Bacillus pumilus: one gene and its partner. The protein of the gene in region 1 interacts with the protein of each later gene in a pairwise test. Links are inferred from orthologs where the notes say so. Each region holds a gene or a part of one and is shown in the gene's direction. Other genes may lie near its edges.

Region 1 (3,054 bases):
GCCAGTAATTTGTTTGGTGATATTTTGACGGATCTTGGGGCAGCCATTATGGGGAGTATTGGTGTAGCGCCTGCCGCCAACATCAATGTGAATGGCAAATACCCATCCATGTTTGAGCCTGTACACGGATCAGCTCCAGACATTGCGGGAAAAGGAATTGCTAACCCGATCGGCCAAATCTGGACGGCTAAACTCATGCTGGATCATTTCGGAGAGGAAGAACTGGGCACTCATCTGCTCGAAACCATCGAATCAGTTACAGCAGACGGCTTTTTAACAGCAGACATCGGCGGCGCCTATCAAACGCAAGAAGTCACAAACGAAATCATCAAACGATTGAAGAAATAATCCGTCATTAGAACCGCATCTCCACGTCTGCTATAATAAAAGGATGGATAGAAGAAAGAGATGTGAAATCTAGTGTCAAAAACAGTTGTATTAGCAGAGAAACCTTCGGTCGGACGTGATCTTGCACGTGTGCTGAAGTGTCATAAAAAAGGAAATGGCTTTTTAGAAGGAGATCAATACATTGTGACATGGGCGCTTGGCCATTTGGTCACACTGGCTGATCCAGAAGGCTACGGAAAAGAATTTCAATCCTGGCGTTTAGAGGATTTACCAATCATTCCTGAACCGCTGAAACTTGTGGTGATGAAGAAGACAGGGAAACAATTTCAAGCAGTGAAAGCACAGCTTGCGAGAAAAGATGTCAAAGACATTGTCATCGCAACAGATGCTGGACGTGAAGGAGAGCTTGTCGCACGATGGATTCTTGAAAAAGCCCATGTGAAAAAGCCTTTAAAACGACTATGGATTTCATCTGTCACGGACAAAGCCATTCAAGAAGGCTTCAAACGTTTAAAAGACGGCAAAGAATATGATAACTTGTATCGCTCAGCCGTTGCGCGCGCAGAGGCAGACTGGATTGTCGGCATCAACGCAACAAGAGCGCTGACAACCAAATTCAATGCACAGCTTTCCTGTGGACGGGTGCAAACACCAACGATCGCCATGATATTCAAACGAGAAGAAGACATTCAGCAATTTCAGCCGAAGCCGTTCTATGGATTGACTGCACAAGTAGATGGACTAACGTTGACCTGGCAGGATGCCAAAACAAAGCAAAACCGGACATTCCAAGAGAATGTGATCAAAGAGCGTTTGGCAGCCTGCAAAGGCAAACCAGCAGTGGTTGATGCGTTGAAAAAAACAGCGAAAAAAGCGTTCGCGCCGGGACTGTACGATCTGACTGAATTGCAGCGTGATGCACATAAACGCTATGGCTTCTCAGCCAAAGAAACATTATCTACGCTTCAGCGATTGTATGAGCAGCATAAGCTCGTCACATATCCGCGTACAGATTCACGATTTATTTCAGCGGATATCGTTCCTACATTAAAAGATCGTTTAAAAGGAATGAACGTCAGACCGTATGCGCAGCATGTGAACCGGATTTTACAGTCAGGTGTAAAAGCGCACAAAGGCTTCGTCAATGATGCCAAAGTGTCAGATCACCATGCGATCATTCCAACCGAGGAAGAGCTATATCCAGGAGTACTAAGCGATAAAGAGCGTAAATTATATGACCTCATTGCCAAACGATTCCTTGCTGTACTCATGAATCCTTTCGAGTATGAAGAAACAACGGTCATCACCAAAATAGGCAGTGAAACATTCACAGCAAAAGGGAAAACTGTGCAAGCAGCTGGCTGGAAAGCCGTGTACGATGACTCGTATGAAGAAGAGGAATCAGCCGAGGCAGATCAACATTTGCCGCTGCTTTCAGAAGGACAGTCACTAGACGTACGACAGCTGAAAGAAACAAGAGGAGAAACGAAACCTCCTGCACGTTTTAATGAAGCGACCTTATTATCTGCTATGGAAAACCCAGCGGCATTTATGCAGAACGAGGAAAAGGACTTAGTGAAAACCCTTGGTGAAACAGGTGGTCTAGGAACAGTAGCAACAAGAGCGGATATTATTGAAAAGCTGTTCAATAGCTTCTTAATCGAGAAAAAGGGCAAAGACATTTTCATCACCTCGAAAGGAAAGCAGTTGCTCTCGTTAGTGCCTGAGGACTTAAAGTCTCCTGCTTTAACAGCAGAATGGGAGCAAAAGCTTTCTAAAATCGCCAAAGGACAATTGAAGGCTTCTCAATTCATGAGTGAAATGAAATCGTATGCCAAACAAGCCGTATCTGAAATCAAACAGACGAACCAGACCTTTAAGCATGATAATGTCACTGGTACCCATTGTCCAGACTGCGGTAAACTCATGCTGAAAGTGAATGGAAAACATGGCACAATGCTTGTCTGTCAGGACAGGGAATGCGGCCATCGTAAAAATGTGGCAAAGAAAACAAACGCACGCTGCCCAAACTGTCATAAAAAGCTCGAGCTGCGCGGAGAAGGCGATGGCAAAATCTTTGCTTGTGTATGCGGCCATAGAGAAAAGCTGTCTGTCTTCGAAAAACGCAAATCTCAATCCAATCAAAAGAAAGCCAGTAAGCACGATGTGTCTAAATATATGAAGAAACAAAAGAAAGTGGAAGAACCCATTAATAACGCACTTGCTGAACAATTAAAGAAATTAAAATTAGATCAATAGTTCTATATAAACCCATGCGGAAACGCATGGGTTTTTCAATGTTATCAAGCATATTGACATGTTGTTTTTCTGAAAATGGGAATAAATATGCGAAAAGACTCGTAATTTGGTATAAAATATTTATTTAAATTTAAACAAAAACGCTCTATAATAAATCGTTAGATGTTTAGAGAACGGGGAGTTGAAAGGGGACACGAATGCATACACGCATATATCGTACAGCAATTTTTTTACTCATTGTTATTTTACTAGGCGGATGTACCTGGAGGCAGCAGAAAGAATCAGCTGATCCAGTATCACCTCAGCCCGTTTTACCTGGAGAATATTTCATCACTCACCACTTAATGACAGATCAAGGTTTGATTCGTACCTCCTTTGCAGAGGAGCATATTTACTTATCTGAATCACTTGGGCTTTGGATGGATTATCTTGTTCGAAAAAAAGACC
Region 2 (3,070 bases), 340 kb from region 1 along the record:
GGATCGGCTGAATGGCCGCTAATCCTTGTCATTATTGGTTCTGTGCTCATGGGCGGACTCATTGTGGCTTTTGCAGGGATTTTCCAAATTGTGAAACTAAAACGTGAATTAAAGGCTTTAAAAGCTGAGCGTGCAGCCGCACCTGCACCTGTTGTTTCGAATAAAAAGATCGACAAAGACGTTCAAAAGAAACCGAATGTGACGCCTTTAAAAGAACAGCCAGCATCATTTGATCGGAAGGAAAAATAATCTTCCAGCACAATTTCATAAAATAAAAATTGAAACCCCTCAGGCCACTCTAGTATAATAGTGTGGTTGAGGGGTGAATTTATGTTATTATCCAAAATGCGCTGGGAATATGAACATCCAAGCGAAGAAAAAGTGAAATCACTCTCTGAAAATCTGAATATTTCAGCGCTGACTGCATCGCTTCTTGTAAAAAGAGGACTCGAAGAAGTAGAAGAAGCGAGGTCTTTTTTATTTGATCAAAAAGCCGAATTCCATGATCCATTTCTATTAAAAGGAATGAAAGAAGCAGTAGAGCGCATCAACAAAGCGATCGAAGAGCAGGAATCGATTGTGATCTTCGGAGACTATGATGCGGATGGTGTGACAAGTACGTCTGTGCTTTTACATACATTAAAAGAGTTGTCTGCGAAAGTAGACTTTTATATTCCAGATCGATTTAAAGAAGGCTACGGGCCTAATGAACAGGCTTTTCGATATATCAAAGAGCAAGGCGCATCGCTTGTCATCACGGTCGATACAGGCATTGCAGCTGTAAATGAAGCACGTATTGCAAAAGAAATAGGATTAGACCTGATCATTACAGATCACCATGAACCAAGTGAGGAGCTGCCTGAGGCACTTGCGATTGTCCATCCTAAGCAGCCAGGTTGTGAGTATCCTTTTAAAGAACTTGCCGGTGTAGGTGTGGCGTTTAAAGTGGCGCATGCACTTCTTGGAAAGCTGCCAACTCAGCTGTTAGATCTTGCAGCAATTGGGACAATTGCGGATCTTGTGCCCCTTCATGATGAAAATAGATGGCTCGCTAAAAAAGGGCTTATGCAGCTTCGGCAGTCGAATAGGCTAGGGCTGAAGGCGTTATTGAAAGAAGCGGGCGCTACTCTTGAAGAAGCAAATGAGGAAACGGTCGGCTTTCAAATTGCGCCAAGGCTAAATGCTGTTGGACGAATTGAACAGGCAGATCCAGCTGTCCATCTTCTCATGACAGAAGATAAGGATGAGGCAGAAGAACTCGCTCGTTTTGTACAAGAACTGAATAAAGAACGTCAAAAAATTGTGAGTACGATTACAGAAGAAGCCATTCAAATGGTGGAAGAGACAGGTGATGACCAGTCTGCGATTGTTGTAGCGAAAGCGGGCTGGAATCCGGGTGTTGTCGGAATTGTTGCTTCTAAATTGACGGATACATTTTCTCGTCCGGCGATTGTGCTTGGAATAGATGAGGAGACGCAAATGGCAAAAGGATCAGCGCGGAGTATTCCTGGCTTCGATCTATTTTTCCATTTAAGCAAATGCCGCGACATTCTGCCGCATTTCGGCGGGCACCCGATGGCTGCGGGTATGACACTTCGAGCGGATGATGTACCTTTACTAAGGGAAAGATTAAATCAATATGCGAATGAAACGTTGACAGAGGAAGATTTTATTCCGATTCAGCGGGTCGATGCCGTATGTAAAGTAGACGAATTGACGGTTGAAGCGATTGAAGAAATGGGGATGCTGTCACCATTTGGCATGCAAAACCCAAAGCCGTTCATTATGATTGAAGATGCGAGACTTGAAGAAATCCGAACAATTGGAGCAAATCAGAATCATATTAAAATGTCTCTGAAAGATGAAGATAAGCTGCTTGACTGTGTCGGTTTTCATCAAGGTCAATTAAAAGAAGAAGTTGTCACAGGTAGCCGCATTTCCGTCATTGGTGAAATGTCCATTAATGAATGGAATAACCGGAAGAAACCTCAGCTCATGCTGAAAGATGCCCGAGTAGATGAATGGCAACTGTTTGATTTGCGCGGCAAAAATGATTGGGAAAAAACCATCTTCACGCTTGACCCAGAAAAATATGTGGTGGTCTGTTTTGACGAAGATACAAAACAGGAAGTCAATATCCCGATTCATCATGTTCATGCAGAAAATGTTTCAACATTCGATGTAGAAGGCAAGTATGTCGTTTTTGCAGATGTACCTGCAGATGAACACTTGCTAAGGCAGCTGTTAGAAAATCAAAAGCCAGCGAGAGTGTATACGGTTTTCCAAAGAAAAGAAGATCATTTCATGTCCTCTTTCCCTAGCCGCGATCAATTCAAATGGTTGTATGGATTCTTGTTGAAACGAGGAAGTTTCCCTCTCAAGGAACAAGGGATGGAGCTTGCGAAACATAGAGGCTGGACAAAAGATACAATGATTTTTATGACAAAGGTGTTTTTTGAACTCGGTTTTGTTAAAATAGAGAATGGTGTGCTGTCAATAGTACGTGATGCCCCTAAAAAAGATTTAACGGCATCAGCATCCTATACAGCAAAACAACGATTGATGGAACTCGATCAAACACTAACATATTCCTCAGCCAAAGAGCTGAAGGAATGGCTGAATAGCATGATGAGCGAAGTCTCACCTGTGCTTTGACGTACGAGGAGGAAAAGGAAAAGATGGATTTAAAACAATATGTGACAGTTGTACCTGACTACCCAAAGGAAGGTGTACAATTTAAAGATATTACAACGTTAATGGATAAAGGCGAAGTGTACCGTTATGCAACGGATCAAATCGTTGAATACGCGAAAGAAAGAGACATTGATCTCATCGTTGGACCTGAAGCGCGTGGATTCATTATTGGCTGCCCTGTAGCATACGCACTTGGTGTAGGTTTTGCACCGGTTCGTAAAGAAGGAAAGCTTCCTCGTGAAGTCGTTAAAGTCGAATACGGCTTAGAATATGGGAAAGATGTATTAACGATTCATAAAGATGCGATTCGTCCTGGTCAGCGTGTATTGATCACAGATGACTTACTTGCGACTGGTGGAACAATTGAAGCGTCCAT

The links. Proteins that work in one complex are often made in the same cells at the same time.
Region 2: the proteins of GPS65_RS06030 (region 1) and recJ interact in binary tests that used the Escherichia coli proteins (3 or more experiments, as listed by UniProt). The link is inferred for Bacillus pumilus from one-to-one orthologs.

Annotation. Positions count from the first base shown.
Region 1 is NZ_CP047089.1:1,252,847-1,255,900, forward strand. The notes cover bases 38-3,013. They hold GPS65_RS06030 (DNA topoisomerase III), read left to right. Parts: upstream 38-420; coding sequence 421-2,607; downstream 2,608-3,013. Other genes in these bases: GPS65_RS06025 (tartrate dehydrogenase), read left to right, coding at 38-348; GPS65_RS06035 (glycosyl hydrolase family 8), read left to right, coding at 2,805-3,013. In the rest of the region: more of GPS65_RS06025, read left to right, coding at 1-37; more of GPS65_RS06035, read left to right, coding at 3,014-3,054.
Region 2 is NZ_CP047089.1:1,595,122-1,598,191, forward strand. The notes cover bases 1-2,992. They hold recJ (single-stranded-DNA-specific exonuclease RecJ), read left to right. Parts: upstream 1-330; coding sequence 331-2,655; downstream 2,656-2,992. Other genes in these bases: GPS65_RS07735 (LapA family protein), read left to right, coding at 1-249; GPS65_RS07745 (adenine phosphoribosyltransferase), read left to right, coding at 2,679-2,992. In the rest of the region: more of GPS65_RS07745, read left to right, coding at 2,993-3,070. UniProt on the Escherichia coli protein: Single-stranded-DNA-specific exonuclease.